One region of the Halomonas sp. SL18_1 genome, then DNA from elsewhere that is predicted to be linked to it. Evidence: predicted binding sites of a transcription regulator. Region 1 holds the regulator's gene; the other holds the start of a gene.
The links. Region 1 encodes FliA, which starts transcription of late flagellar genes. Its sites were predicted from a motif close to CTAAAGTTNNNNNNNNNNCNGCCGATA; they were not measured.
Positions count from the first base shown of each region.

Region 1 (15,738 bases):
CGTTGATCTGCTTGAAACCGTCCAGATCGATGAACATCAGGGCTCCCTGATGTTCGCTTCTCTGCGCCTGTTGAATCGCCCGGTCGGCCCGGTCGAGCATCATGCGCCGGTTGGGCAGCCCCGTCAGCGGGTCATAGAAGGAGAGTCGGTGGGCTTCCTGCTCGGCGGCGCGGCGCAGCGTCATGTCGCTGAGCGTGGCCACATAGTGGGTGATCTCGCCGGATGCCGATTTGACGGCGCTAATGGTGACCCACTGCGGATAGGTGTCACCGTTCTTGCGCCGGTTCCACACCTCGCCCTGCCAGCTGCCTTGTGCATGAATGGTCTCCCACATCTTGCGGTAGAAGTCGCTGTCATGGCGTCCCGAGTTGAGCAGCCGAGGATTCTGGCCTAGCACCTCCTGTTCGCTATAGCCGGTGATCGTCTCGAAGGTAGCGTTGGCCTTCTGAATCGTCCCCTGAGCATCGGTAATGAACATGCCCAGGTGAGTTTCAAAGGCCATGTCGGCAATACGCAGCTCGGCCTGCAGCGAACGGTTGATCTCCCACAGCCGCTGCTCGCTGAGGTACAGCTCGGCCTCGGTACGCGACAGTCGCAGGTAGTGAAGCAGGATGAATCAGCCCCAGCACGGCAACGGTCAACCAGCCAAGGGTCAGCACCATCACCTTCTGGCGCCAGTCGGCCAGCACGGCGGCGGCGCTGTGGCCCACGATCACGGCGAACGGCAACCCCTCCAACCGGCTGATGCCGAAGACCCGCCGGTCACCATCCAGCGGCGAGGTGAGAATGAACGTATGACCATTGGGCTCGGCGATGACCTCGGCAACCGCAGGCGCATCGACCTCCATGCCCAGCGCCTCGGTGGCCGACACGCCACTGACTCCCGGACGGCGGGCGATCAGGCGCATGTCATTGTCGATGAAGGCGACACTCTCCCCTTCTCCCAACTGAAGCCGCTGCAGGGCATGGGTGAAGAAGAAGAGATCGAGACGCGCCACCGCCACCCCGGTAGAACGGCCCTCGGCATCGAAAATGCGCCTTAGATAGAGCATGCGATGATCGCCGCCTTCCGGCTCCCAGTAGACCGCTTCCAGAGCGGTCTCGGATGCCTGCAGAAAGTCGCGGATAACGGCGCGCTCTCGGGCATCGTGACTGGGAAACCCCGGGCTGCCGGTGGAATAGAGGGTGTCACCGGCGTGATCGATGATGCCGATCGCATCCAGAAACGGCAGGCTCCGCTGACGCTGGGAGAGTAGGGTCTCGAACGCCTCGGCCAGCGGGTCATCCAGGTGCCCCTCCGCCTCAAGCGATAGGGCGAAGAGATTCGCCAGGCCGCTCAGGGTATTATCGGTACTGGTAAAGGCGCCGGACGCCCACTCCGCCACCAGCTCACCGTGGGCCAGGGTCTTGTCTCCCGCCCCGTCTAGCTCGCGATGATAGCGGTCATTGAGCGCCCAGAGCATCGCCGTCAGCAGGCTCAACAGCAGTACCCCGTAGAGCCCCCTGCCTGCCATGCCGACCAGCGCCTCCGGCGCTGCTGTACGTCACTTTGCAACAAAAATGAGCCCCCGCTCAGAGAGTGCGCGCTGTCGAATCGACCCGTTAGGGTCCGCCGACTTCCTGTCGCAGCAGCAGCTCCACACGACGGTTGGCGGCACGCCCCTGTGCCGTCTCATTGCTTTCCAGCGGGCGGGTATCGGCATAGCCGACCGCCCGCAGTCGTTCGGCCTGCACCCCCACCTCATCGAGATGGCGCAGCACGGCGATGGCGCGCGCCGAGGAGAGTTCCCAGTTGGAGGGAAAGCGCGCGGTAGAGATGGGGATGCTGTCGGTATGGCCTTCCACGGAAATCTCCCCTTCGAAGGCGTCGAGCACCTCCCGCAGGCTTGCCACCACCTCCCTGCCCTGGGCGGTGAGCTCTGCCTGGCCGCTGGCGAACAGCAGGTTGTCGTCGATGCGCAGGGTGATCCCCTGCTGCCCCTGATCGACGCTGACCCCCTCGATATTGAGTCCGGAAAAACGTGGCTGCAGCCCGTCGTGGCGCGGCTGGATCCCCGGCGATAGACGCCCGGCCACCACCATCGCGGCAAGCTGCGCTTCCGGGGTGATCTGCTGATCGGCCACCCCGCCGTGCTGGCCCCCGTGGGTGGCCATGCCATTTCCCATCATCGAGACCAGCAGCACGAACAGGGTGATCAACAGGGTCAGCACGTCCAGGTAGCTCATCAGCCACCCCTCCCCATCACCGTCTCCGGACATGGGTTGAAGGGTGTCGCGGGTCGTGCGATCAAGCATTCTGCCCGGCCTCGTCAGGATCGCGGCGGCCGGCGGCGGGATCGCGAATCTCATCGTGGTAGTTGGCCACGAAGGAGTTGAGCGTCTCCTCGATGAAGGAGGGCAGGCGCCGCTTGGTGATCAGGGAGATACCCTCGAGCACCATGTTCATGGCGATCAGGCGCTCCTCGGTACGCCGCTCCAATTTCACCGCGATGGGCTTGAACACCAGATTGGCCAGCAGGATGCCGTAAAAGGTGGTCAACAGGGCCACCGCCATGCGCGGGCCGATGACGTGGAGATCCCCCGCTTCCATCACCTCCAGCATGTTCACCAGGCCCACCAGGGTGCCGATCATGCCGAAGGCCGGCGCATAGGTCGCCATGGTGCGAAAGATCTGTGCCTCGGCGTGCTCACGCGCCTTGAGCCGGGCGATCCGCCAGCGCAGCAGATCGAAGATTTCCTGCTCCTTGGTGTTGGCGATCACCAGCTGGATGCCAGTACGCAGGAAGGGGTTGCGGGTCTTCTCCAGGGCCTCCTCCACCGCCCTGACATCCCCTTTGAACCACAGTCGCGACATATCCACCAGCTCCTTGATGTCGTCGCGGGTGTAGGTGTTTTCACGGCGAAAGACCAGTCCCACCAGGCGCACCACGCGCAGCACTTCCCTCAGCGGATAGCTGATGAAGGTGGCGGCCATGGTGCCGGCCAGGACGATGGCAAGGCCGGGCAGGTTCATGAAACTCTGCGGCGACTCGGCGGTGAAGAACAGCACGCTGACCAGCAGAACGATGCTTGCCAGCATGCCGATAATCGTGGATGGATTCATCTAGGGCTCCTGACTGCGGGGCTCGGTCGAGTCTTGATCCATGTCATCGGCCGAAGCGACCAAAACTTGAGGCGAAATCCTCACTCGGCCTCAAGTCACTTCGGCAACGGCCGATAACAAGAGAACAGACCAGTCTCGAGCATACAAGGAGACACCATGCGCCAATGCGCTGAAGTGAAGGGTAAATGTGCCCGTTGTGACGGTGCGCTGCCGTTCGATTTCACCATGGCCTTTCAGCCGATCGTCGATCTGACCTCGGCCCGGGTGACCACCCACGAGGCCCTGGTTCGCGGCCCTGCCGGCGAGTCGGCCTTCAGCATCCTGTCGCAGGTCACTCCCGAGCTGCTCTACCGCTTCGACCAGGCCTGCCGGGTAAGGGCCATCGAGCTGGCCAGCCGGCTGGAGATGCAGGAAGCCCTGTCGATCAACTTTCTGCCCAATGCGGTCTATGAGCCCGAAGCCTGCATCCAGGCCACCCTGGCGATCTCCGAGCAGGTCGGCTGGCCCACCCAGCGGCTGGTCTTCGAGATTACCGAAACCGAGAAGGTGCAGGACCAGCGCCATCTGCAGCGCATCATCGAAGCCTATCGCGAGATGGGCTTTGCCACCGCCCTGGACGACTTCGGCAATGGCTATGCCAACCTGGACCTGCTCACCGAACTGCGTCCCGACCGGCTCAAGCTGGACCGCGTCCTGATCATGGGCTGCGACCAGGACCCGCGGCGCCAGGCGATTCTTCGCTCCCTGGCCGGCCTCGGCCAGACGCTTGCCATCGACATGATCGCCGAAGGCGTCGAAACCCGGGAAGAAGCCCTGTGGCTGGGACGCAACGGCCTGCCCCATCAGCAGGGCTTCTGACTATGCCCGCCCGCAATTCGAAGCCTTGGCCACCGGCCTGGTGCCCAAACTGCAAGCGCTGCGCGAAGCGCTCGCCGCCCCCGAAGGCCCGTAACGGCCAGGCCGTATCATCCAGCGCATCCCGCCGCCGCGATGAGTGGGGCGATTGACGCCGTTCGGTGGGGACGCCTTGGCCAGCATCCCGTATCATGCGAACTATCTGGTCACATGCGCACCGGCAGGGAGGCAGCAAAGTATGACCGAACCGCTCGAGATCGACCCTTGCACTATCGCCCTTCACCCCATCCACGATGCCGATCATCGCCACGTGGCGGATCGTGTCGCCTATCGGCAGCAGCAGGATTCGGAAGGGGACGACACCATGGCGGCCACGGCGCGCGCTCTGGCCAGCGCCGTCTATGAGCTGGGCGATGCCGGCCTGCTGGGCAACCGCACGCTATTCGTCACCCTGCCGAGCCAGTGGCTGGATCGCCCGGAGCTGCTGCCCACCCCGGCACCGCGCATGGCGATTGGCATTGCCGACGCCGAGCGGGTGACCGACACCCTGCTGGGTCGACTGGACGAGGTCCGCGAGCGCGGCTATCGCGTGGTGGTTCCCGCCCGCCTGCTGAAGCAGGATCCCGAGGCGCTGCTGCCCCGAGCCGATATCATCACGCTGATCTCTCCCGACGAGCTCGGCCCCGACCTCCTGGCACCGCTTCCCCAGCGCAAGATCAAGCTGCTGGTGGAAAACATCCGCAACCCCGAGGAGCTGGCACGTTACCGCCATATGGGTTGCCACTTCTACAACGGCGACTACCTGGCGCGCCCCAGCTTCATCGCCGCGCGCCCGAGGGGCCGACACGGCAACCGAGCCGCGCAGATCCGCCTGATCCGGGCCCTCTACGACCACGATACCGACCTGAAGACACTGCAAGAGCTGGTCGTGCAAATGCCGCATCTGCACGTGGCGATTCTGCGCCGGGCCAACTCGAGCTATTTCAATCGCGGCGGCAAGGAGGCCGATCTAGCACGCGGCATGCAGCTGCTCGGCCAGATCGAGCTGCGTCGACTGATCCTTACCCTGACCCTGGCAAGCCTTCAGCCCTCGTCGCGGATCGTGCTGCGCATGGCGCTGCAGCGCGCCTTCATGTGCCGTAACCTCGCGGTCCCATTTGCCGAGCTCGACGCCGAGGACGCCTTCACCACCGGACTGTTCTCGCTGATGGATGCGCTGTTGGAAGAGGACCGCGACACCCTGCTCGAGCAACTACCGCTGAGCCAGCCGATCCTTCGGGCGCTGAGACGCCGCGAAGGGGCGCTGGGGGCGGTGCTGAAACTGTGCGAAGACCATGAGCGCCAGCTGGAGGCATCCGACTCACAGACCCCGCCTGATCGGCTGCACCAGTGCTATCTGGAGGCCCTGGAGAGCACGCGCTCGCTGATGGGCCATCTTTAAGAAAAATCTTCCGTCAATCGCTGCCAGCCAGCCGCGCCCGAAGCCGGCTGACCGCTTGGCTATGCAGCTGGCAGACCCGGGACTCGGTGACCCCCAGTACAGCCCCGATCTCCTTGAGGTTGAGCTCTTCCTGGTAGTAGAGCGCCATCAGGAGTTTTTCTCTCTCGGGTAGCGCCTCGATGCCGGCTACCAGCTGCTGTCGCTTCTGCTCATCGATCAGCTGATTGAAAGGGGTATCGGCAGCGCTGTCCACTATCCCAGGCTCCACCCCCTCCTCGAGCAGCGCCTCGAAGGGCAGCAGGTGGCCGCTGTTGGTGTCGTTGAGCAGCTGGTGATACTCCTCAAGACTCATGTCCAGTTCGGCGGCGATCTCTGTCTCTTCGGCGGGTCGCCCCAGCTGCTGCTCCAGCCGTCTCACGGTTTCATCCACGGCCCTGGCATTTCGGCGTACGCTGCGCGGCAGCCAGTCGCGGCTACGCAGCTCATCGAGCATAGCGCCGCGTATTCGCTGGCTGGCGAAGGTGGCAAAGCTGGCTCCCTGGGCCGCATCGTAGCGCCCCAGTGCCTCGAGCAGCCCCACCATCCCGGCCTGAATCAGGTCATCGAGCTCGATACTCGCCGGCAGTCTCACCTGCAGCGACAGCGCCTGGCGCCTCACCAGCGGCAGGTACTCATCGAGCAGGTCGCGCTGATTTATCTTGCCTCGTGCTGTGTACATGCAGTCGTCTCGCAGCCGTCAGTCCCATTCATAAGCGGTCATCCGGTTTTTATGACTCTTCGCAGACTGGCGTGAACTGGCTCTGTGGGAGGGACGGTTCGACGCCTCGACTTCAGCTCCGGTTCGACGCTTCGACGAAGTAGCGCTCAGCGCTACTCGTAGGGCGCCTGCGGCGCCTTCGCCCGGCAGAGCCGGCCTCCCACCATAAAACCTGCCCAACATGTTCACGCTAAAGTGCGAAGAACTGTTTCTATGGCTGCCTTGCCGGTGGCTGCCGATGATTGACGATCACCTGCAGCCCCTGCAGCGTTATGGCGCGCTGTCGACGATCGAGCAGCGCAAAGCGAAAATGCAGCGGCGCATCGGCCGGCAGTCCCGCCAGCGCCTCGGTCTGGCCGCGCTGGCCCGGCAGTGACACGCAGCGCCCCGGGTGACACAACCAGGCCTGCACATCCTCACCAGGAGGCAGCCGGTACTGCCAGCTAAGTCGCCCGATTTGCTGTCCATGAGCAAGCTCCGGAGCTGGCGCAATGAGGTCGGCCGACCTCGCCGGTCGATCTACCATCGAGACGTGCACAGCCGGCGCCGTAGCCACCCAGCTGCCCGCCGCCAAGGCAGTGGTCGTTGCCAGGTCGCCAATCATCAGACCACCTACCAGCGCCCAAGTCGCCAGCACAGCCCAAGGCCGCCTCGTGAGACGTCCAGGAGGTATCATCTCGCCAGCACCAGCAGCTCGATTCCCAGATAGTGCCACGCCGCGCTGCGCAGGTTGTCGAGCAGCCCCTGACGTCCGATATCCGGCGGATGCACGACCAGCAATCGCTGCGGCCCCCCCACCTCCGCCACCTGCTTGAGCACCCGATAGGCACGCCGAAAAGCTTCAGGGTCACTGTCAACCCAAAGCGCCCAGCGCGGCTGCTGATCCGCCAGCAGCGGCAGATGGGGGCTGTCCACGCCCAGCGCCACAACGCGCCAGGCTCTAGGATCCCCTACCCATTGCCGCCCTTCTTCTGCCCACGCTTCCAAAAGGTCATGGACTCGCTGCGTGTATCGCTCGGCTCTGCCTGGCAGCCCTACCACCATCAGGGTAATCGAGCCATCGGTTCGACTAGTCACTGTGTTGCTAGACGCTGTGCTGCCTGATGCCTTTCCATGCTGCGGCGCGCGCGACGTCGGTGGCCGTTCATTAGGCAAGCCAGATGCCAGCTCCAACAATGCCTCTGCAACATGCAAGGGGCACTGGTCTGCCGAACCGGCCTGTCCCGTGCTGGAAGCCCACTGACGCAAGCCTGCGGCCTGATCCATACCCATTTACCCTGTCTCCTGCTCACCGAGCCCCAAGTGACGAATGGCATCGCGCACCAGGAAAAGTTGTACCAGCGCCTCGAGCAGCGCCACGTCGCGCCGCCGACGACGCCCTCCCGTAAGCCCCAGCAGCTCGGCTCGCAGATCCATGGCCGGCTCATCATCGGCCAGATCCAGATGCACCGCCACGGCCGCCAGGCCACTGGCAAGCAGCAGCCGCACATCCGGGCGCAGCTCGCCCAGCTCGCGCGGGTCGAGTCGCTGCCAGGCCCGCCGGGTCAGCTGCGGCAAGGCATCGCCCTGAAGCTGTGAAAGCAGCAGCGCAGCGGGCTCCCGCCCTAATCTCCCAGGCGTCAACCAGTACCGAGTTGCCAACGCTCTGCCGCTTTCGGCATCGCGCAAGCTGCCGAACCAGGCCTGAGCCGGCATCAGTTCGGCATCGCGCCGATTGCCCTTAGGAGTCAACGCCACCGGCAAGGTCGCCAGCGCCAACCGCGCCGGCGCGCCGCGGAAGCGACAGCCTGTCTCGTCCAGCGGCTCGGCCAGTTCCTTAAGGGCCGACAGCGACTGGCGTTCCCCGGCATGATCGACCCGCTGGCTGCCGCGAACCAGGCTCGACCAGGTGAGCTGCCGCTGCTCCAGCCAGCGGCAGGCCCCTGCGTCGGGAAGTCCGACCAGCAGATGCACGCTGATCCCGAGTCGATATAGCATGTCCTCGAATCTGGCTTGCTGCCCTGCCACTTGGCGATGCTGAAGCAGCGGCAGCGCCAGCCAATGGCCATCGGGGTTGAGCGCCACATCGGGCATCGACCAGTGCTCTCCCTTGATTCCCCGGCGATCGCCCCAGAGCATCCCAAGCGCCTGGCCGTGGGCCGGATAGGCGGCGAGCAGCGCCTCGAGACGCGACTCCTGCACCGAGGTCGGCAGCCCCAGCAGATCCCACACCGCTTCAAGCTCACCAAAGCCATCCAGACGCTGGTGCAACGCTTTGAGGGTCGTTGCCAGCCGACGTCCCTGGCCCAGCAGACTGCGCGAAAGCCCTGAAGGCTCGTTGCTCGGCACAGCCGGCGCCTCTGTCGCCATGGGCACACGGCTCTCCAGGGCCTGGGCAATCAGCGCGTCCGGCTCGGCCACCGACATGTCTTCCGGCACTCGCTGACCATGGGAGACGAACAGCAGGCGAAGGCCATGGCGCATGATGATATCCAGCACCGGACCCAGCCGCCCTGCCTCGTCCTGCTTGGTGATCACGCAGTCCGTCAGCTCAGCGCCCGCGGCCTGAGCTGCCTGGCGGTAGCGAAGCACCACCTCTTCCAGGGTCTCGACCTGGCTGGCCGCGTTGAGGGCCAGCACCAGACGTACCGGGGACTCACCACCGCGCAGGTGTGCCACCTGTTCGATGACTCGCTGGTCGCGCTGACTCATCCCTACGGTATCGATGATCACCCAGGACTTGCCGCGCATACGCTCCAGGAGGTCAGAAACCGGCTGGTCGGCGTTGAGAGCGTACATCGGCACGTCAAGCAGCCGCGCATAGATGCGCAGCTGCTCATGGGCGCCGATACGAAAACTGTCGGTGGTCACCAGCGCCACCGGCCGGGTGCCGTGGCGACGCACATAGCGGGCGGCAAGCTTCGCGGTGGTGGTGGTCTTGCCTACCCCGGTAGGGCCGATCAGGGCGACGATGCCGGTGCGATCCAAGAACGTCGACTCATCCGCGGGCCCCTTCAGCCGCATCTGCAGCTGGCGATGCAGCCAGGCCATGGCCCGCTCGTCCACTGTCTCAAGCGTCCCCAGCTCGTCAGGCAACGTGGCGAGCACCTCCTGGGCCAGCTCGAGGTGAAAACCGGCTTCCAGCAGTACCTGCTGAAGCCTCTCACGCAGGCCACCGCTGACGGTGGTTCGGTTATTCTGCTCTCGGGCCAGCAGGGTGCGCATATCGCGCATTTCCTCGAGCAGGCGAGCGCTCATCGCCTCGAACCCACCGGGCGCAGCTGACGTAGACGAAGCATCGGCGTCCGACGATTCCTGTCCCGAGGCTGGCAATCCAGGCACCGATGATGTGGACGCCTCGCGAAGCTGCCTCGACGGCGATGCTTGTGGCGGCTGCGTAGCGGCATCGGCCGCAGATTCCGTCATGGCCAGGATCTCGACGCCTTCGTCGACCCGGCGGTTGGCCAGGATCAGCGCTTCATCGCCCAGCGCCTCGCGTACCTGGCGCATGGCATCCCGGCTGTTGGCTCCTACGAAACGCATGACGCTCATCGCTTATCGATCTCCCACTCATGTCGACCTGCCATGTCTAACGCCCACCCACCAGTGTGGTGACACGCAGGGTTCGGTCATCGGGAATTTCCGCCTGGGACATCACCACCAGGTGGCGCAGTCGCCGGCGCAGGAAGCGCGACAGCAGCGGGCGCAGGCTGTGCTGCACCACCAGCACCGGCGGTTCACCGCTGGCCTCATGCCGTGCCAGGGCCTGCTCGGCCTGGGTCATCAGCGTCTCGGCGAGCCCGGGTTCCAGAGCACCGTTGCCGTTCATGGCCTGCATCAGCACCTGTTCGAGCTGTGCCTCCAGGCCGATCACGTTCAACGTATCCTGTCCCGGGAACCACTGCTGGGTAATCGCCCGGCCCAGGCTGACACGCACCAGGGCGGTCAGCTCGTTGGGGTCCTGCTGCTGCGGCGCGTACTCGGCCAGAGTATCGAGAATGGTGCGCATGTCGCGAATCGAGACATCCTCGTCGAGCAGGTTCTGCAGGATGCGCTGCAGCGCCGTCAGGCTGACCAGCTTGGGCACCACGTCCTCGACCAGTGACTTCTGCTCCTCGCCGAGCTTGTCGAGCAGCTTCTGTACCTCGGCGCGCCCCAGCATCTCAGCGGCATGACGGTGCAGCAAATGGTTGAGATGGGTGGCCACCACAGTGCCGGCATCCACCACGGTGTAGCCGTAGACCTGTGCGTGCTCCCGCTGACCGCTATCCACCCATACCGCCGGCAGGCCGAAGGCCGGATCCTCGGTGGGCGTGCCCTGCAGCTGGCCGGTCACCTGGCCGGGGTCGATGGCCAGCCACTGCCCTGGGAAGGCATCGGCGCGGCCGATCTCGGCACCCTTGAGAGTGATCACATAAGTGTTGGCGCCCAGCTCCAGGTTATCGCGGATATGCACGACCGGCGGCAAGAAGCCCACCTCCTGGGCAAACTTCTTGCGCACGCTCTTGATGCGCCCGAGCAGTTCCCCCTGCTGGCGCTGATCCACCAGCGGGATCAGCCGATGCCCCACTTCCAGGCCCAGAGTATCCACCAGTTGGACATCGTCCCAGCTCGCTTCCGGCGCCGCGGGTGGTGGTGGCGGCTCAGCGGCGATCTCCTCGGCCACCAGCCGCTGCTCCTTCTGCCGCATCAGCGCCCAGGCCAGCCCGGCAAGCAGCCCGGTAAAGAGCAGGAAGACCAGGTTCGGCATGCCCGGGACCATCCCCAGCATGCCCATTACCAGCGCCGCCAGAATCATCACCTGGGGGTTGACGAACAGCTGGCTGATCATCTGCTGGCCGACATCCTGATCGGTATTCACGCGGGAAACCGTGACACCGGCCGCCGTCGAGATCACCAGGGCGGGAATCTGCGCCACCAGGCCGTCGCCGATGGTCATCAGCGTGTAGGTGCGGGCGGCATCGCCGAAGTCCATGCCGTGCTGCAGCATGCCGATCAAAAGCCCGCCAATAACGTTGACGACCATGATCACCAGGCCCGCCATGGCATCGCCGCGCACGAACTTGCTGGCGCCATCCATGGAGCCGTAGAAATCGGCCTCCTGGGCCACTTCCCCACGCCGTTTGCGGGCTTCGTCTTCGCCTATGAGCCCGGCATTGAGATCGGCGTCGATGGCCATCTGCTTACCCGGCATGGCGTCGAGCATGAAGCGTGCACCGACCTCGGCAATGCGCCCCGCCCCCTTGGTGATGACCATGAAGTTGATGATCACCAGGATCAAGAAGACCACCAGGCCCACGGCGAAGTTGCCGCCCACCAGGAACTGGCCGAAGGCCTCGATGACCTTGCCTGCCGAATCGCCCCCACCGTGGCCCTCCATGAGGATGACCCGGGTGGAGGCGACGTTGAGCGACAGCCGCAGCAGGGTGGTGAACAGCAGCACCGCGGGGAAGGCGGCAAAATCGAGCGGCTTCTGGGTAAACATGCTCACCAGCAGCACCATCACCGCCAGGGCGATATTGAAGGTGAAGAGCATATCCAGCGCAAAGGGTGGCAGCGGCAGGATCATCATGGCCAGGATCATCAGGATCAAGACCGGCCCTGCCAGCAGCTTCATGCGCGCGTCACCCATCCAGTCGGTGCGCCCCAAAAAGTGGCTGAGCGATTTCATTGGCGTGCCCCGCGCGTCTCATCCGCGTCGGCGACGTTGGCATCGCCCGGCGCCGCCATGGAAGGCGGTACCGTCAGATTCTCGGGCGTTGGTGGCACCTCTCCTCCCTCTTGCGTCACATGCTTGAGACGGAAGGCCCAGGCCAGCACCTCCGCCACCGCGGTATACAGATCAAGTGGAATCTCGGCATCGAGATCCACATGGTGGTAAAGCGCCCGAGCCAAGGGGGCGGCTTCCAGTAGCGGCACCCCCGACTCACGGCCAAGCTCTCGAATTCGCCCGGCCACGGCATCGGCCCCCTTGGCGATTACCCTAGGGGCGGCCATACCGCCCTCCTCGTACTTCAACGCCACGGCGTAGTGCGTCGGGTTGGTGATGATCACATCGGCCTCGGGGACCTGGCTCATCATGCGCCCTCTCGCCATGGCCTGCTGCTGCTGACGAATGCGTGCCTTGACATGGGGATCACCTTCGGACTCCTTGTGTTCCCGCTCGACCTCATCCTTGGTCATGCGCAGCTTCTTGGCGTGGCTCCATAGCTGGTACGGCACGTCGATCAGAATCACCACGATCAGCGTCAGCACCATCAGCCCGCAGGCCTGAGCGGCCAGCATCAGCGCACGCGCCAGTGCCTGGGTCGTCGGCTGGTCCAGCAGGGACAGGTACTCGCCGCGATTGAGATACAGAAACGACATGCCCACCCCGCCAACCAGAAACGACTTGGCGATCGCCTTGGCCAGCTCGGCAAGCGCCTGGACGCCGAAGATGCGCTTGAGCCCCTTCATGGGGTTGAGCTTGGACAGCTGCGGCTTGAGCGACTTGGCCGAAATCAGCCAGCCTCCCAACATTGCCGGCGCCACCAGCGCGATGACCGCCAGCAGCAGAAACAGCGGCAGCATGGTCAGCAGCGTGCGCTCGGCAAGCTCCAGGACGTTACTCAGCATTGGGGCCGTTTCGAAGGCCTGCTGCCGCTCGAACAGAAAGGCCTGCTCCATCACCAGCCCCAGCTGATCGTAGAGCATGGCGCCCATGGTCCAGAAGCCCACGACGCCGCCCAGCAGCAGCATGAAGGTGGTCAGCTCGCGGGATCGCGCAACCTGCCCCTCTTCGCGGGACTTCTGCAGGCGTCGTGGCGTGGCCTCTTCTGTCTTTTCCTGATCACTGCTCTCGTCGGCCATGGCCAGCTACCGGGCATTCGGGTGCACAGTGGCCATTGTGGCGGTATGCGGGTAGGGGTAATACGCCAAAAAGCGCCGATGATCGTGGCCTTATCGACCATGAGCATCGGCGCCGAAGCGCGTTCTGGGCAAGGGGCGCGAACGCGTTAGAAGCCTAGCTGATCGAGCAGGTCATCGACCTGATCCTGGTTGGCCACCGTATCGGCCCCTTCGGGTTTGATCTGAGGGCCGTTGAGCAGCCCCTCTTCACGCCGACGGGCGTCATTCTCCCACTGGTCGTTGGCCTTGCGCTGCATCGATTCGCGCCCCTGCTCATCGGGCACATTGTCGATCAGCACCTGGACCAGCTGGTGCTCGATCTCGCGGATGACGTCCATCATCTTCTTGATCACCTGGCCGGTCAGGTCCTGAAAGTCCTGGGCCATCATGATCTCGAGCAGTTCCTTCTGGGTAGCCTGGGTCTTGTCCGGCACTTCCCCCAGATAGGCGCGGGTCTCGGTGACCAGTTCGCGGGCCTGATCGAGCTCCAGGGGCTCGGCGAACCAAGCCGCCCAGCGCTTGTCCAGCGCTTCGGCCCGCTCGCTCAGCGAATCCTGAAGCGGCTGGGCGCGGTCGATGGCGTTCAGTGCCCGGTCGGCCGCCTGCTCGGTCATCGTGGCAACGTAGCTCAGCCGGTCCCGGGCGTCGGGAATGGCGTCGGCCGCCTTCTCGATCTCCTTGTCCAGCCCCAGCTCGCGCATGTTCTCCCTCAGCATGCGTGTCAGCTGACCGATACGCTGCACCAGATCCTCGCCGCCTGACTGCTGGGCCTCGTCTGGCTGCTCGTTTGCGCTCATCGTGTCGTCTCCTGTAAACCGGCGGGCAGCGCCGCCAGCATCACTTGCCCAGTTTCTCGAATATCTTGTTGAGCTTCTCTTCCAGGGTGGCAGCGGTGAATGGCTTGACCACGTAGCCGCTGGCGCCGGCCTGAGCGGCTGCGATGATGTTCTCCTTCTTGGCCTCGGCGGTCACCATCAGCACCGGCAGGTCCTTGAGGGCATCATCGGCGCGAATCTGCTTGAGCATCTCCAGGCCATCGAGGTTGGGCATGTTCCAGTCGGATACCACGAACTCGAAGCTGCCGGAGCGCAGTTTGCTCAAGGCATCCTGGCCGTCCTCGGCCTCCTCGACGTTGGTGTACCCCAGCTCCTTGAGCAGACTGCGAACGATCCGACGCATGGTCGGGAAATCGTCTACCACCAGAAAGCTCATGTTCTTGTCGGCCATCAGGATTCCTCTCTCATATGCATGGCGTCAGATAACGGCGGGCGACCCGCCATCGTGATTCAAAACTCTTCCCATTCGCCTTCGGCAACCGATTCTTCACGGGCAGCGCTGCGCCGACGCGGCTTGGGATCCACCTCGGCCAGCGCGCGCGATGGCGCCGAAGACGACGCAGCCGAACCGGTGCTTGTCTGAGCCTCCCTCGCCGAGGAATCGCCGCCGGCTTGAAGCCCCGACCCGTCACCGGTCAGCCGGAACACGGCCACCGCCTGCTCAAGGCGGCTGGCCTGTTCCTCCAGCGAAGCGGCCGCTGCCGTAGCCTGCTGCACCAGCGAGGCGTTCTGCTGTGTCACCTGATCCATCTGGCCAACCGCTTGGCTGACCTGCTCGATGCCGTCGCTCTGCTCCTGGGAGGCGGCCGAGATTTCATCCATGATATCGGTGACCCGACGCACCGCCTTGACCACGTCGCTCATGGTCTCACCGGCCTCGCGGACCTGCTGGTTGCCGTCGTTGATCTGAGTGACGGAACCATCGATCAGCGTCTTGATCTCCTTGGCCGCCGTGGCGCTGCGGCTGGCCAGGTTGCGCACCTCGCCGGCCACCACCGCGAAGCCGCGGCCCTGCTCACCCGCGCGCGCCGCCTCCACCGAGGCGTTGAGCGCCAGGATATTGGTCTGGAAGGCGATGGAATCGATCATGCCGGTGATGTCGCTGATCTTCTGGGAGCTGTCGGTGATCCCGTCCATGGTGGCGACCACGCGCTGCACCACCTCACCGCCACGCTCGGCGGTGCTCGACGCCTGCTGGGCCAGTCCACTGGCCTGACGGGCATTATCGGCGTTCTGGCGCACGGTAGCGGTGAGCTCTTCCATGCTCGACGCCGTCTCCTCCAGCGACGCGGCCTGTTGCTCGGTGCGCGACGAGAGATCGGCATTGCCGCTGGCGATCTCTCGGGTACCCACGTGAATCGATTCGCTGCTGCCGCGCACTTCACCGACAATGCGCACAAGGCTCTGCTGCATATCGCGCATGGCGGCGAAGAGCTGCCCGACTTCGTTGCGGCTCCCTTCAGGAATCGTCGTTCTGAGATCGGCCTTGGCGATGGTCTGCAGATTCACGACCGCACGATTGAGCGGCCGAATCACGGTGGTGCGCAGGCCAAGATAGACCAGCATCAGCACCACGGCCGCGACCAGCAGGGCGCCCAGCTTGATCCACTCGAACAGGCTGGCCCGAGCGCCGAAGCTAGCCACGGCCGCTTCGCCACTCTGGAAGCCATGACGGACAAAGGCGGTCATGGACTCCCCCAACGCCTCGCCGGGCGCCATGAGCTCCTCGCGCAAGCGATTGAATTGCGGCGTGTCTAGTTCATCGAGGGCGACATGCTGGGAACGGACGCCTTCCAGCATGGTGGCAAAATTGCCCTCCAGCGCCTCGGCCAGGGCCTGGCCCCCATCGGTCTTGGGCACGGCGACAAAATTGGCAAAA
Region 1 is NZ_JBVTRK010000001.1:2,633,926-2,649,663, forward strand. Features, by position in the region: gene ACSJDS_RS13405 (putative bifunctional diguanylate cyclase/phosphodiesterase) at 1-502, opposite strand, end outside; gene ACSJDS_RS13410 (cache domain-containing protein) at 492-1,514, opposite strand; gene ACSJDS_RS13415 (OmpA/MotB family protein) at 1,603-2,295, opposite strand; gene ACSJDS_RS13420 (motility protein A) at 2,288-3,103, opposite strand; gene ACSJDS_RS13425 (EAL domain-containing protein) at 3,329-3,961, shown strand; gene ACSJDS_RS13430 (EAL and HDOD domain-containing protein) at 4,197-5,399, shown strand; gene ACSJDS_RS13435 (RNA polymerase sigma factor FliA) at 5,413-6,117, opposite strand; gene ACSJDS_RS13440 (flagellar protein FlhE) at 6,368-6,832, opposite strand; gene ACSJDS_RS13445 (hypothetical protein) at 6,829-7,071, opposite strand; gene flhF (flagellar biosynthesis protein FlhF) at 7,429-9,687, opposite strand; gene flhA (flagellar biosynthesis protein FlhA) at 9,725-11,806, opposite strand; gene flhB (flagellar biosynthesis protein FlhB) at 11,803-12,984, opposite strand; gene cheZ (protein phosphatase CheZ) at 13,131-13,820, opposite strand; gene cheY (chemotaxis response regulator CheY) at 13,861-14,250, opposite strand; gene ACSJDS_RS13475 (methyl-accepting chemotaxis protein) at 14,310-15,738, opposite strand, start outside.

Region 2 (15,738 bases), 100 kb from region 1:
CAGCTCGATACCAAAGGGCGTGGTATGGGCCTGGCCATCTTCGGTCTGCTCAAGCAGCACGCGATCACCCTTGACCAGCACGCCCTGGCCGATCAGGTGAGTCGCCTGCATGGCCTGGTTGGCATCCATCTGTGCGGTGATACCTTTCAGGGTCTGGTTGAGCTGCTCGATGCCGCTGACCGTATTGATCTGGGCGATCTGCGAGGTCATCTCATGATTTTCCAGGGGGTTGAGCGGGTCCTGGTTCTGCAGCTGCGTGGTCAGCAGCATCAGGAAACTCTCCCTAAGCTCATCCGACTGGCTCTGGTTCAGCTTGGACCCACCGCCGTTGATATTGGCCAGCGCCGTGGGATCAATTCCACCCACCATGATCAGCCCTCCCCTAGGGTCAGTGTCTTGAGCATCATCTGCTTGCTGGTGTTCATGACCTCGACGTTGGCCTGGTAAGAGCGCGAGGCGGAGATCATGTTGACCATTTCATGCACCGGCTCGACGTTGGGCATGGTCACATAACCCTCTTCGTTGGCCAGCGGGTGCGCGGGGCGATACTCCATGCGCATCGGCGAGGGGTCCTCGACAACCTCACGCACCCCGACACCGCCGATACCATGGCGCCCCTGCAGCCGCGACTCGAACATGACCTGCTTGGCGCGATAGGCCTCGCCGTCGGGTCCGGCCACGCTGTCGGCGTTAGCCAGGTTGCTGGCGGTGACGTTCATGCGCTGCGACTGGGCGCTCATGGCCGAGCCGGAGATATCGAATACGGAAAACATCGACATGATGAGCTCTCTCTGGTTATGCGCCCACGATCACTCGGGCTGCATGGCGCCTTTCAGCCCCTGAATGCGGCTGTTGAGGATGGTCAGTGCCGCCTGGTAGCGCACCGCGTTGTCGGCAAACTGGGTACGCTCGCGATCCATGTCCACGGTATTGCCGTCCAGGCTCGGCTGGTCCGGCACCCGATAGAGCAGGTCGTGCCCCGGCGGAGCGAAGGCCTGGCCGGCAATGTGTCGTTCGCTGGTGCGAGCCAGGGACATGCCGCTGCCAGACGCGCGGCCATGCTCTACCGCCTTCTTCAGCTCGCTGGCAAAGTCCATGTCGCGCGCCTTGTAATTGGGCGTGTCGGCATTGGCGATGTTGCTCGCCAGCACCTTGTGGCGCTCCTGGCGAAGCCCCAGGGCCTGCTGGTGGTAGTTGAAGGCGGACTCGAGCTGGTCGATCATCCCGGCGCTCCCCGTATGCGGAACCAGTAAAACGTATGCGGAACTTGTTGATGCTGAAGAATAGCCACGGAGGTGTCATCTCAATGGCAAGAACAGGAGGGTTTTCCGCGGCCATTTCACCTGTTTTGCGCCCCCCGGGCCGGGATAGAATCGAGTTGACTCCGTCATCAGCGGCACTGACCGACCCCCATGGCCTACTCCTTCTGCCTCAAACGCCTAACCATGCGCCTCAGCGGATGTCTGCTGCTTGGCCTGATACTGCCAAGCACGGCATTGGCGGACGATGACGCTGCCCTGCTACAGGCAGTGCACGGCTTCCTGCACGAACAGGCCCAAAGCCTGGGTGACGAGATCATCGTCGAGCTTCACCCCCCCTCGGCCAGGCTGCCCGCCTGCGAGGCACCAGCCCCCTTCCTGACCCGCGAAGGAGCGCTGCCGTTAGGGCGCATATCGGTGGGCGTGCGCTGCGGCAGCGACGGCAGGCAGGTGCGCTACCTGCAAGCCGACATCGGCGTGATCGGCCCCTACCCGGTGCTCAATCGTTCACTCTCCGCCGGGGAGAGCGTTCAAGCGGGAGACCTGGATGAGCGCGAGGGCAATCTGGCCGACCTGCCCAATCGCGCCCTCCTGGATGGAGAAGCGATCGTAGGCCAACAGGCCACTCGCCCCCTGCGCCCCGGAGAACCGCTTCAGGAGCACCAGTTTCGCGCCCTGCCGCTGGTGGAGCGCAACCAGCGGGTCTCGATCGAGGCACACGGCTCGGGCTTTCGGATCGCCCGGGAGGGGCAGGCACTGGAGCCCGGCGGCCTGGGTGACAAGGTAAGGGTCCGCCTAGGCTCACGGGAGATCATTACCGCGGAGGTCATTGGAGACGCCACCCTGATCGTGGACTTCTAGCGCCAACTGCGGCACGCTTTAAGGGTGCGCCGTGCGCGCCCTCGCTAGCCGTGCCTAACGACTCTTTTCCCTAAAGTTCTGCCGCAGCCAGCCGATAGCGTGAGAAAGCACCGGTCATGAGGCCCCATCGTGAAGATCAACAGCCACAACCCCCTATCTCGCCCCGCGCCAACAACGCCGCGCGAGGAGGCTTCCAAGACGCGCGAAGGCGATCGTCCGAATCAGCCTGAAAGCACCACGGCGGCCAAGACCCACCTTAGCCAGGCCGGCACCGACGCGTCACGCGATATCGATACCGCCAAGGTCGAGGAGATTCGCGAGGCCATTCGCGAGGGGCGCCTTGAGATTCGCCCCGAGCGCATCGCCGATGGCCTGATCGAATCCCTTCAGCAAACTTCTGGCAGCGACAACCCATGAGCCTCAGCCAACTGCTCGCCGAACAGCGGCAACGCCTTGATTCACTGATCGCGCTCCTTGAGCAGGAACGCGAACTACTGGCTGCCGCCGACATCGACGGCCGACGCCTGGCTACCATCGCCGAAGAAAAGGGGCAGTGCCTCGAACAGCTGGAAGCGACGGAGTCCCTGCGTCAATCCGTGCAGCGTCGCCTCGGCTACACAGAGGGGCTGGAAGGCGCCAACCAGGCCGCCCGAGACGCCAACTGCCAGGACGCCTGGGAACAAACCCTGGAGCATACTCGCAAGGCGCATCGTCTCAACACGCTCAATGGCCAGCTGGTCAGCCTGCGCATGAGCCAGAACAAGCGTTTGCTGGACTTCATCCATGACGCGGCAGAAAAGACCGTCTATCGTGCCAGCGGCCGAGTTGCCGCCCAGCCCGGGCGCCTCAACACTTCGGTCTGAGCCCCACCCTAGGTCAGCATGTCGAGCTAAAACAGCTCATCGATTTCATCCGACCGGCACACGCCATCCAGCGACTCACTGACCATCACGGCATTTCGCCCCTTGGCCTTGGCCTGATAGCAGGCGGCATCGGCGCGTGACAGCACGTCGTCAATCGCCGCATCCGTCTCCTGAAACGCAGCGAGCCCGATACTCAGGGTCACCCTGAACTCCTTGCCTTCATGCACCACCCCAATATCGGCTACCGCCTGTAGCAGCGAGTCGGCAATCTTGGTTGCCTGGCGCAGCGTGCAGCTAGGCAGCAGAATGGCGAACTCATCGCCCCCTGTCTTGCCACATGGTCGCTACGACGCACTTCCCAGGCCACTACCTGGGCGATTCGGCGAAGCATCTCATCGCCCAGCGCGTGCCCACCCTGATCATTGATCGGCTTGAAGTGGTCGAGATCGAAAAGGATCAGCACGGAGGGCGTACCGGTCTTGGCGTATTCCGCGAGCGCCTCTTCGAGACGGCGCTCGAAGCCGCGCCGATTGAGCAGCCCCGTCAAGGGATCATGCTCGGCCTCCCAGCGTTGTAGCGCCTCTTGCTGGCGACGCTCGGTGATATCCTTGACCATACCGACAAAGCCCAGCGGCTGGTCGCTACCCCGCACCTGGCTGGCATGCACCTCCAGCCACAGCGTCTCGCCATGACCATCAAAGAAGCGCAGCTGGCGGACGAAGTCGCTGCCGGTTGCCAGGGTATGACGCCACATGTCCTCGGTGCCCTGACGATCATCGCGATGGATGCGCTCCCACCAATCATGACTGTCCTTAACCCTACCCAGCCCCAGAAGCTCGAGCAGTGCCGGATTCATGTAGGTCAACCTGCCATCGAGATCCGCTACGAACATTCCCAGCGGAGTGGAGCCCAGCACGGCATCGAGGAAGGCCTGACGATCCTTGAGATGCTCCAGCGCTGCAAGACGCTCACCCTCGAGCCGATTGAACGTATTGGCCACCTGCCTGAGCTCATCCATGTGGGTGGAGAGCGCTAGGTAGCGTCGCTCGCCAGCGCCCACCTCGCCAATTTGACGCTCGAGCCGATGCAGCGGCGTCAGGAGCTTCCTGACCAGCCAGTACATGCTGACCAGCAGCATCAATGCCATGCCCAGCCAGGCCCACCAAAGCCTGGCCAGGAAGCTACCGAGCGGCTCATACACCTGGGTCTTCGGCAGCACGACACCAACGACCCACCCGGCCGGCCATATCTGCCGATAGGCGACCAGCGCCGACTCGCCGTAGACACCGCGAGACGCCGCCTCACCCTGCCAGCCGTCCAACGCTAGCTCGAGCATCCCGTGATCCTGCTCGCCGCCGGGCCGACCACCCACCGCTAAGTCCCGACGCGGATGAAACAGCATTTCGCCGGATGCCGTGAACACCGAGACATAGCCCCCCTTCCCCAGCCTGACAGCCTCCAGGCGCCGAAAAAGGCCGCCCTGGGCGAGGTTCACCATCCCCCTACCACGCCGAGAAACTCGCCGCGCTCTCCTAATCGTGGCACTAGCATCAACACCAGCGGGTCTCCGCTGGCCCGGCCCACGAAGGGCTGACTGACATAGGGCCAAGGAGAATGACGCACCATGCGGAAGTACTCGGTTGACGCTGTCTCCAGGCCTACGCGACCCTCCACCACCGGCCAATCTGCGAGCACCCGGCCTTCCGGGCCGGTGACCATGATGCCTTCAAACCACTCCATCAACGCCTGATTGTCTTCCAGCAGCGACTTCAGTTCGCCTGACTCATGCGTCTCCAGCCGCGAAGCCAGGCGCTCGAGGGCGGCGAGCCGACGATTCACATTTTCGGTGAGGCCATCGGCGATCAGCTGCGACTCGTAGCGCAGATGCGCGACGTTGGCATCCTCCACCAGATCCTTGCCGAACAACCAGGCAAGCACCAGCAGCAGTCCGACGATAGCCAGCCAGGTGGTGACCAGCCCCACCAGCAGCCGCCCCTGCAGCGAGTAGAGCCGCCGCAGGGTCGAGCCGATGAGAGGAGATAATCTGGAGGTCAATAGGCGCAACGCACTCTCTCTTCAGTCAAGGGTAGAAATGATGGTAGCGGCGCAACGGAAAGAAGCGCAAAGCCGAGGAGATACCTGAGGCCCGACTATCGCTCACCTAATGCCTGGACCTATTCCTACATATCGGCAGGACTCCCCCACCTTTAGATCACAGCAGGGGCGCTCACTCCATCTCCAGCACAAAGGCAGAACAAGCCACGCCACTCCCCTTAAATCCATACAAGAAAAAATAAAAAGCAAAGTACCCTAAAGTCCTGGACGGGTATGGACGATACACAGGAGTGATTCCACCGGACAGGATGTCGAAGATGGAAACGATTCACTAGCCCCGATGCGAAGAGCGATGAGCAAACAGCCCAGCCCCCCTCCGTCCAAGCGTGTCAGCTCGCTGGCAACGCACCCTGTCAGGCTCATCCAGAAGGGCTTTGAACAGGGACAGACAGGCATGGCGATCACCGACCCCCGCGGGCTGATCGTGCTGGCCAACCCGGCCTTCTATCGCCTGACCGGGAGCGAAGCGTCCTCTGCCATCGGCCGCCCCATCGAACATTTTTTGCCTCACTGCACGAGCCGACCAACCTGCCCGATGCAACGAACCACTCCCACCCGCCAAGGGCCACCAATTCCTGGCAGCAGGAGGTCTTGTGCCGCCGGCAGGACGGCGAGTCACTGCCAACCTTGATGACGGTTGACACCCTTCTCGACGACAAGGGACGCCCGGGGCACTTCCTTCGCACCTTCATCAGCCTCGTGTCCCAGGACAGCAATCGCTTCGGCGGCCGGCACTGGGTACACGTCGACTCCATGACGGGGCTACCTAACTGGCTACTACTCTGTGACCGGCTCAACCACGCACTGGCACAGGCCGAACGCGCCGATCAGAGCATGGCGCTGCTGTTCATCGATATCGACCGTTTCAAAGCGGTTAACGACGCCGCCGGCCACCTGGAAGGCGACCGAGTGATGGGCGAGCTGGCCCGTCGCCTGAACGGCTCGCTGCGCAGCAAGGACACGCTGGCCCGGCTGGGCGGCGATCAATTCGTGATCTTGCTGGAGAAGGATGGCACGGCCGAAGCCGCTCAGGCGGTGGCAGAACGCTTACAGGAAGCACTGGAGCCTCCCTTTATCGCCAACGGCAAGCGGCTGCTGCTGACCGCCTCAATCGGCATTTCGCTTTTCCCCGGTGACGCCCGAGATGAGGAATCACTGATCACCGGAGCACGCAGCGCTATGTACACGGCGCGCCGCCGGGGACCCGGGCGCCTGGCCTTCGTCAATCAGCGGCTGACGACTCAGCTCAAGGAGAAACATCGGCTGGAAAGCCAGCTCAGCGAGGCCGCCCACCTGCCCGAACAGTACTTCGAAATTCACTACCAGCCCGAGCTGGCCCCCACGACTGGCCACTGCACCGGGCTGAAGGCCGTGCTGCGCTGGCGCCAGACGCGCCGAGGGCCACGCATCCCAGCGGACTTCATGGATACCATCAACCGTCTGCGACTCGGCGTGCGCCTTGATCGCTGGGCCATCGAGCGCACCATCGCCGACCGACAGCGCCGAATCGAGCGAGGCCTGCCAAGCGGCGCACTCCCCGTTTCGATCACGCTGAGCGAATCCCATCTGGCCCACGACACCTTCGACCGCCGACCGCTGGATCATTTCCTGCGCAGCCAGGGCCGGGCGCCGCTTGAGTGGCTATTGCTGGAAGTTCCGGCTCACGCCCTGACGGGGCGTCTCGAAGAGGCCACCCACATGCTCAAGCGCATCGACAAACTGGGGGCGCGGCTGGCCGTGAGCGGCCTGGGCTCGCAGCCACTCGACCTCGCCTGGCTAACCCGCCTGCCTTTCTGCCAGGCCAGGCTGAGCGCGACCCTTACCTCGCATGACAGCCAGCTGAAGCTGACCAAGGCGCTATGCCAGCTGCTCGATACACTCGATATCGAAACGGTCATTACCGACGTCAACGATGCCGACAGCGCTGCCCTGGCGGCCACCCTACCCGCAGCTAGCATGCTGGGAGACTATTTTGGCCCGGCGCTGCCACCCAAGGCCATCGACGAGTGGCTGGACGCCCATATTACCGCTGACCCGAGCCGCTACCCCTAAGAGCGCAGCGGAAACGGCGTGGAGTTTTCCCAGTTTTTTACCAGCGCACGAAAAAGCCGCCTGGCGGTGTTCGCTAAGCGGCTGATTCATAATGTCTTGTTGGTGGAGCCTAGCGGGATCGAACCGCTGACCTCAACACTGCCAGTGTTGCGCTCTCCCAGCTGAGCTAAGGCCCCACATGTCCTCGCCCTGCGAGAACGAGGCACATATTACTCAGCCGGCACCAAGACGTCAAGAGCCCATGCGGCGTTTGTCCCATATAGACCAAAATGACGCTACTTGAACTCAAGTCAATTTGCCTTATTGACTGAGTGTGGCAAGCTCTAAGCGCTGGGCGCCACCGGCTCGTCCCGGCTGCCCCGATTACAGAACCCTGTACCACGGCGCCCCCGTGGGATCCGTTCAGCAACGCCGAGGAGCGTCAGCCTTGATCAAGGTTCTCATTGTCGACGACCATCATCTGGTGCGCACCAGCCTCGCCCGCCTGCTCGACAGTGAGCAGGATATCGAGGTGACCGGAGAGGCCGCCAGCGGTGAACAAGCCATCAACCTTAGCCGCGCCCTGACGCCGGACGTGGTGCTGATGGATCTGCGCATGCCCGGCATAGGCGGCCTGGAAGCCACCCGCAAGATTACCCTCACCTGCCCTGACGTTCGCGTCCTCGCCTTGACCGGCTTCATGGAAGACAACTTCGCCCAGCGTCTGCTCGAGGCCGGCGCCAGCGGCTTCATCAGCAAGGACACCCAGCCACTCGACATGATCGACGCCATTCGCAGCGTCTTTGCCGGCCAGCGCTACATCAGTTCGGACATCGCCCAGCGCCTGGTGCTGTCCCGCTTCAACCCGGAGGAGAACCCCTTCGACCAGCTGTCACAGCGCGAACTGCAGGTGGCAATGATGATCGTCAACTGTCAGCGCGTCGCAGAAATTTCCGATCGGCTGTTTCTCAGCCCCAAGACCGTGAACACCTATCGGTACCGGATCTTCGAGAAGCTGGGCGTTGAGACCGACGTGGAGCTCACCCATCTTGGCCTGCGCCACGGCCTGGTAGAGGGCTTCAGCACCGCCAACTGAGCCGGTCGATCTGGTACCCTAATGGTCCATCGACCAGTACCCGGCACGCGATGAGCTTCGATTCCCGGCAATTTCTTGCCAACCTTACCCAGGCACCGGGCATCTACCGCATGCTCGATGCCCGCGGCGATACGCTCTATGTCGGCAAGGCCAAGCGGCTGAAAGCGCGCCTGGCCAGCTACTTTCGCGGCACCCTGAATGCCAAGACCCAGGCGATGGTGTCGCGAATCGCCGATATCCAAGTCACGGTAACCCGTAGCGAGATCGAGGCACTGCTGCTCGAGCAGACCCTGATCAAGGAGCTACGCCCGGCCTATAACATCCTGCTGCGTGACGACAAGTCGTACCCCTTCGTTTTCGTGACCGATCGGCACCCCTACCCGGCGCTCGAATACAAGCGTGCCAGAAAGCGGCACGATGACGGCCGCTACCTGGGGCCCTACCCTAGCAGCGGTGCCGTACGCGAAAGCCTATCGCTAATGCAGAAGATTTTTCGCATTCGCAACTGCGAGGACAGCGTCTTCGCCCATCGCACGCGCCCCTGCCTGCAATACCAGATCCAGCGCTGCAGCGCCCCCTGCGTCGGCTATATCAGCGAGGCCGACTACCGCCGGGACCTCGAGCATGCCGTCATGTGCCTGGAAGGACGCAGCGAGCAGGTCACCCAAGAGCTGACCGAGGCCATGGAAACCGCCAGCCGCGAGCTTGCCTTCGAGGACGCGGCACGGCTGCGCGACCAGATTCAGCACCTCCGCCAGCTGCAGCAGCGACAGTTCGTCGACACCCAGGGCGGCGATGCCGACATCTTCGCCCTGGCCAGCCGACCAGGCGCCCTGTGCATTTCCGTGCTGTCGGTGCGCCAGGGGCGCTTGCTGGGCGCGCGTCATCACGCACCCGACAATGGCCTCGACCTTGACCCGGAGGCCCTGCTCGGCGACTTCATCAGCCAGTACTACCTGGGCCAGGGACGGGTGATCCCCCGGGAAGTCATCACCAGCCTGCCGCTGGCCGATCACGACATCCTGGAGCGTGCCCTCTGTACCCGCGCCGATAGCCGCATTCGCCTGACCCACCGCGTCCGCGGGCATCGCAGCCAGTGGCTCGAACTGGCGCGAACTAATGCCGAACAGCAGCTCGCCGGCCAGCTGGCTAGCCAGACCCAGCTGGCACGACGCTTCGAAGCCCTGCGCACGGCCCTGAACCTACCCCAACCGCCCCAGCGGCTCGAGTGCTTCGACATCAGCCACAGCCATGGCGAGGCCACCGTCGCTTCCTGCGTGGTCTTCGACCGCGACGGTCCGCGCAAATCCGACTACCGCCGCTTCAATATCGAAGGCGTGCCCGCCGGAGACGACTATGCCGCCATGCGCCAGGCCCTGGAACGACGCTTTCGACGCCTGGCGGATGGAGAAGGCCAGGTGCCCGACATTCTGCTCGTGGACGGGGGCAAGGGACAACTGAACCTGGCCCGGGACATCTTGGCCCAGCTAGAGCTCCCCGATGTATTGCTGCTCGGTGTCGCCAAGGGGACGACCCGCAAGGCCGGCCTGGAGACCCTGTTCCTGGAAACCGTCGACCGCCAGCTCGACCTGGACGCCACCTCACCGGCACTGCATCTGATTCAGCACCTGCGCGACGAGGCGCACCGATTTGCCATCACCGGCCATCGCACACGGCGCGACAAGACGCGACGCAGCTCGACCCTGGAAGGCATTGCCGGCGTCGGCCCCAAGCGGCGCCGGGAGCTGCTGCGCTTTTTCGGCGGCCTGCAGGGCGTGAAGGAGGCCAGCCGAGAGGAGCTGGCGCGAGTACCGGGGATCAGCGCCACCCTGGCCGAGACGATTCATCGCGCCCTGCATGGATGAAGCCGCCGCCTGAAGATAGAATAGGGTTCTTCGCACTTTAGCGTGAACATGTCTGGCAGGTTTCATGGTGGGAGGCCGGCTCTGCCGGGCGAAGGTGCCGCAGGCGCCCCATGGGTAGCGCTGCGCACTACTTCGCGAGCTGAAGCTCCCTCCCACAGGGCAAGTTCACGCCAGTTTGCGATGAACCAAGAAAGTGCCCCATTTCGGTATTCCAGACTTTCGGCAAGGACCCCGCCCATAATGAACATCCCCAACATCCTGACGCTGGCCAGAATCGCCTTCATCCCGCTGCTGGTGGTGTTCGTCTATCTCCCCTACGCCTGGAGCATGCCGGTGGCGGCGGGGCTGTTCGCCCTGGCGGCGGTGACCGACTGGCTGGATGGCTACCTGGCCAGGCGCTGGGACCAGGCCACCCCCTTCGGGGCCTTCCTCGACCCGGTCGCCGACAAGCTCATGGTTGCCGTTGCCCTGGCGCTATTGATCGAGCGCTTCGACAGCGTATGGCTGACGCTCCCGGCCCTGGTCATCATCGGCCGCGAGATCGTGATCTCCGCCCTGCGCGAGTGGATGGCCGAAATGGGCAAACGCGGCAGCGTCGCCGTCTCCTGGCTGGGCAAGGTCAAGACCACCTTTCAGATGACCGCCCTGCTGCTGCTGCTGGCCTTCACGCCCGGCTCCGCCCTGGCCTACGTGGGGATTGCGACCCTCTATGTGGCCGCCATCCTCACCCTGTGGTCCATGGCGCTCTACCTGCGCGCCGCCTGGCCGCACCTGAGCCGCTCGATGTAACCCGGTGATCAACAACCATTTGACAGCTACGCACTTATCCGTATAATTCGCTCTCGAGTCGAGCGGGAATAGCTCAGTGGTAGAGCATCGCCTTGCCAAGGCGAGGGTCGGGAGTTCGAATCTCCTTTCCCGCTCCAGACTTGCATCGAGTCAGATGCGTGGTAGCGAGGGTCGCGAGCCGGTGCGCCGGTCCGATCGAATCTCCTTTCCCGCTCCAGACTTGCATCGAGTCTGACCTACGACTCTTAGAGGCTGGATGGCAGAGTGGTTATGCAGCGGACTGCAACTCCGTGTACGCCGGTTCGATTCCGACTCCAGCCTCCACTATTTCCCTTCAGCATCCTGCTCGACACCGTGCCGCCCGGATGGCGAAATTGGTAGACGCAAGAGACTTAAAATCTCTCGGTGGCAACACCGTGCCGGTTCGAGCCCGGCTCCGGGCACCAGGCGCCTCACCCGATTTTCCCCGACGGCTCGATAGGCCTCCCGCTCGACAGGGCTGATGCAACGCGCTCCAGCGAGAACACGCATGCTCCGTAGCGAACACGATGTTCTGGTGATCGGCGGCGGCGTCGCCGGCCTAACTCTGGCCCTGCATGCCGCGGATCGGCGTCGCGTCACCTTGGTGCGCCCCGCCAGCGATGATCAGGGCGCCAGCCGCTGGGCACAGGGCGGTATCGCGGCAGTGCTCTCTCCCCAGGATGATTTCGACGCCCACGTGGCGGACACCCTGGTGGCCGGCGATGGGCTATGCGACGAAGGCGCCGTTCGGTTTACCGTAGAGCAGGGGCCGGCCGCCATCGAATGGCTGCTGTCGCTGGGCGTTCCCTTTACGCGCGACCCCAGCCCCGACGCCGGCTATCCCTACCACCTCACCCGGGAAGGCGGCCACGGCGCCAGGCGCATCATTCACGCCGAGGACGCCACCGGACGCGCCGTGCTCGAGACCCTGATGGAGCACGCCCAGGCACATCCCGCCATTACGGTACGCGACGATCTCACCGCCATCGGCCTGATCGGCGACACCCTCGGCCAGTGTCGCGGCGCCCGCTGCCTGGACCGAAGCGCCAACCTCATCGAGCTGATGGCGACGGATACGGTGCTGGCGACGGGCGGCGCCAGCGGGCTCTATCGCCATACCACCAGCCCCCAGCCCGCCAGCGGCGAAGGCATGCTGATGGCCGCCGAGCTGGGTGCCGAGCTGATGAACCTGGAGTTTCAGCAGTTCCACCCCACTTGCCTCTATGATCCACAAGGCCCACCCTTTCTCATCAGCGAGGCAGTGCGAGGCGAAGGCGGCAAACTGCTCAACGCTGCGGGCGAGCGCTTCATGCCCGCGCTGGACCCTCGCGCCGAGCTCGCCCCGCGCGATATCGTCGCCCGCGCCATCGATGCCGAGATGCAGCGCACCGGCCATGACCACGTCTACCTGGATGTCCGCCACCTAGGGGAAGCGGCGATTCGCCACCACTTCCCCACCATTCACGCCCACTGCGCCAGCCGCGGGCTGGACATCGCCCAGCGCCCGATTCCCGTCGTGCCTGCGGCCCATTACAGCTGCGGCGGCGTCGCCACCGACCTCGACGGTGCCTCGAGCGTGCCCCGCCTCTACGCCATCGGCGAGGTGGCCTGCACCGGACTTCATGGCGCCAACCGCATGGCCAGCAACTCGCTGCTGGAATGCCTGGTCTTCGCCCGCAGCTGCGCCAAGCGCCTTTCCCAGCGCCGAGAGGCGACCACCGCCCCGCTACCGCCCTGGCAGGCCGGCGATGCCCCCCAGACCGGGAGCGACTCCGTCAATGGCGGCTGGCGATGCGCGATATCATGAGCGCTCGCGTGGCCATCGTGCGCCGCGACAGCGGTCTCCAGCGGGCGGCAGACGAACTCGAGCAGCTGGCGGCGGAAGTGGCAAGGGACGTGAATCGGACCCGCCCCGACGCCGGCCTGGCCAGCCTGTGGCATGCGCTTCGCCTGGCCAGGCTCACCGTGGCCAGCGCTCGGTCGCGTCGCGAATCGCGTGGACTGCACTACAACCCGGACTGCCCGCGACAGGTGGACGACGCCCTCCGCCCCAGCCCTTCGCGGATTCGCCTGACCGACCTGCCCGCGCCGACCCGTCCGGAGTGACACCCGGCGCCGCCCGACCGGTCGACGGGGGCGGCGCAGGCGCCCCGTTAGCCGTGCTGCACCAGCCAGTGCCGAAGTCGGCGAAGCGACTCGCGACCGCTGCTGTCCGGCCATAGCCAGAGGGTATGCTCCACGCCTCCCAGCTGCAGGGCGATCAGCCAAGGCCCCAGGTAGCGACAGCGCAGCGTCACCTCCCGATAGGCCTCCCCGGCCGAGGCTCGCCAGTACCAGCGATCACGACCGCCCTGCTCCGGTACCTGGCGCAGATCCCCGCACTGGGGACGAAGGCGAGATAGCCCATGGAAAGCGCCAGCCAGGCCAGCCCCGCCATCGCCAGCGGTGCCCCACTGTAATACGCCAGCACCGCCACCACGGCCACGCCCAGCAGGCCATGGCTCCAGCCGGCGAGCCTAGACGGGGCGACGAGGATCGTTATCGGCGTTTTCGGCATGGGCCTGGATCAGCGCCACGATGCGACAGAATGCCGCGTTGGTGGGGCGCTCCCGACGCATCAGCCACGCAAACAGATCCTGATCCTCTTCCTTGATCAGCTCGCGATAGGCAGCCTGGTCGGTATCGTCCAAATCGTCGTAGCAGTGCTCTAGAAAGGGAACCAGCAGCAGGTCCAGCTCCCACATGCCGCGGCGGGAGTGCCGATAGAGACGCTTGCGCAGGGCTGCGGCATCCGGGTTAGTCGCTTCGCTCAACGTGGGCCTCGAGTGTCCGGGTGAATGGACCGCCAGTATACCGGAGCCACTGCGACGCGGCAGCCTCATCCGCCACATCGAGCTCACTGCTTGACCATGGTCGTAGTGCGTTGTTTTATCACGATTTGAGCAGTATGCTGAAGACACAACAAGAATGCCGCCCACATCCACCCGGACTCGGGGACCGCCTGGAGATAGCCGATGACCAAATCCGAGTTGATCGAGCAGATCGCAATGCGACAGCCCGAGCTTTCGATCAAGGAGGTCGAATCCTCGGTTCGCCTCATTCTTGACGACATTACCGATACCCTTGCCGAAGGCGGCCGAGTGGAGATACGCGGCTTCGGTAGCTTCTCGCTCCATTACCGGGAGCCTCGCGTCGGTCGCAACCCCAAGACCGGCGAGCCTGTCGCGCTGGAGGGCAAGTTCGTGCCACACTTCAAACCCGGCAAGGAGCTGCGCGAGCAGGTCAATGCCAGCCGAGCGCTCGGCTACTAACGACTCCATCATTCACAAGGGATAGACACATGCGTTGGCTCAAAGGCCTGATCCTGGCCATCATACTGCTGGGGGTGCTGCTGGTCGGCATCCTGTTCGCCGTCAACAATCAGCAAACGGTCCCCCTCAATCTGATCTGGGTCGAGCTGCCGCCGATTTCGCTCTCTGTCTGGCTGCTGGCATCGCTGGCCAGCGGGGTGATACTGGGCATGCTGGCCATGACCGGCGTATGGCTGCGGCTGCGCACCACGCTGTCCCGCGCCCAGCGATTGAATCGTCAGCAGCGCAAGGAGCTCGACCGACTCCGCGTTCAGGAGCTCAAGGAACTGCCGTAAATGCCCGATGCACTGCTGCTGACCCTGTTGGCGGCAGCCGTTGCCATCGGCTGGTGGCTTGGCCGCCGAGATCGACAGGACGCCCCAGATCCCGCGCGGCCCTCATCGCTGTCGCGGGATTATTTCGTCGGCCTGAACTATCTGCTCAACGAGCAGCCGGATCGCGCCATCGAAGCCTTCGTCTCGGCCCTGGAGGTCAACAGCGAGACCATCGACACCCACATCACTCTGGGCAATCTGTTTCGCACTCGCGGCGAGGCCGACCGCGCCGTCAAGATTCATCAGAACCTGCTGGCCCGCCCCACCCTGACCTCCGCGCAAAGCGATCAGGTCCAGCTGGAACTGTCGCGAGACTTCCTGCATCTGGGCCTCCTCGACCGCGCCGAGCGCCTGCTGCAGCAGGTCATCCGCGAGTCCCATCACGAACCGAGCCGCCTGGCCGCCAAGCGCCTGCTGGCCGACCTCTTCGATCGCGAGGGCGAGTGGCAGTCAGCGTTCGAGGTGGCCCACCCGGTGCTGGTTCGCGAGCATGACGACATTCGACGCGCCGCGGCCCACTGGCTGTGTGAACTGGCCCACCAGGAGCGCCACTCGGTAAGCCCAGGGCTTGCCCGCAAGCACTTGCGCAAGGCGCTATCCATCGACAAGCAGTGCGTACGCGCCAACCTGCAGCTTGCCGAGCTGGAGCAGGACACCGGCCACTACCGGGAGGCAATTCGTCTGCTGATGCGCATTCCCGAGCAGGACAGGGCCTTCGTGCCGACTCTGCTCCCCCCTGCAGCACGCCTACGAGATGCTAGATGACGAAGCTGGCCTGGCCGACTGCCTGCAGCAGCTACTCGACCGCGAGCCCTTCACCAGCCTGATCATCCTGCTGGCCGAAGTGCGCCGCAAGCGCGAGGGGCTTGCGGCGGCCATCGACCTGGTCACCGAACAGCTCGATCGCGAGCCGAACCTGGGAGCGCTGGACTATCTTCTGGACCTCTATCAGCATCAGCAACTCGAGCAGGGCGAGCCGGACTCCCGGATCCGGCTGCTCAAGCAGCACACCCATACGCTGCTCGCGGCCAGGCCCCGACATCGCTGTGGCCGCTGCGGCTTTTCCGGCGAGCCCCTGCACTGGCAGTGCCCGCGCTGTCGCAGCTGGGGAACGACCCGGCCCATCACCGGTATCGAGGGAGAGTGATCATGC
Region 2 is NZ_JBVTRK010000001.1:2,737,959-2,753,696, forward strand. Features, by position in the region: gene ACSJDS_RS13925 (flagellar hook assembly protein FlgD) at 1-369, opposite strand, end outside; gene flgC (flagellar basal body rod protein FlgC) at 372-779, opposite strand; gene flgB (flagellar basal body rod protein FlgB) at 810-1,223, opposite strand; gene flgA (flagellar basal body P-ring formation chaperone FlgA) at 1,446-2,120, shown strand; gene flgM (flagellar biosynthesis anti-sigma factor FlgM) at 2,250-2,537, shown strand; gene ACSJDS_RS13950 (flagella synthesis protein FlgN) at 2,534-2,983, shown strand; partial or broken gene ACSJDS_RS13955 (diguanylate cyclase) at 3,010-4,481, opposite strand; gene ACSJDS_RS13960 (PDC sensor domain-containing protein) at 4,475-5,047, opposite strand; gene ACSJDS_RS13965 (PAS domain-containing protein) at 5,391-5,729, shown strand; gene ACSJDS_RS13970 (diguanylate cyclase domain-containing protein) at 5,729-7,150, shown strand; tRNA gene ACSJDS_RS13975 (tRNA-Ala) at 7,251-7,326, opposite strand; gene uvrY (UvrY/SirA/GacA family response regulator transcription factor) at 7,578-8,225, shown strand; gene uvrC (excinuclease ABC subunit UvrC) at 8,276-10,090, shown strand; gene pgsA (CDP-diacylglycerol--glycerol-3-phosphate 3-phosphatidyltransferase) at 10,331-10,879, shown strand; tRNA gene ACSJDS_RS13995 (tRNA-Gly) at 10,942-11,016, shown strand; tRNA gene ACSJDS_RS14000 (tRNA-Cys) at 11,130-11,203, shown strand; tRNA gene ACSJDS_RS14005 (tRNA-Leu) at 11,239-11,325, shown strand; partial or broken gene nadB (L-aspartate oxidase) at 11,409-13,006, shown strand; gene ACSJDS_RS14015 (hypothetical protein) at 13,054-13,197, opposite strand; gene ACSJDS_RS14020 (FAD assembly factor SdhE) at 13,417-13,713, opposite strand; gene ACSJDS_RS14025 (integration host factor subunit beta) at 13,915-14,211, shown strand; gene ACSJDS_RS14030 (LapA family protein) at 14,241-14,546, shown strand; partial or broken gene lapB (lipopolysaccharide assembly protein LapB) at 14,547-15,732, shown strand; gene pyrF (orotidine-5'-phosphate decarboxylase) at 15,733-15,738, opposite strand, start outside.
Region 2: a site for FliA is predicted at 2,191-2,217, ahead of flgM (flagellar biosynthesis anti-sigma factor FlgM). Genes of this name have one in related genera too.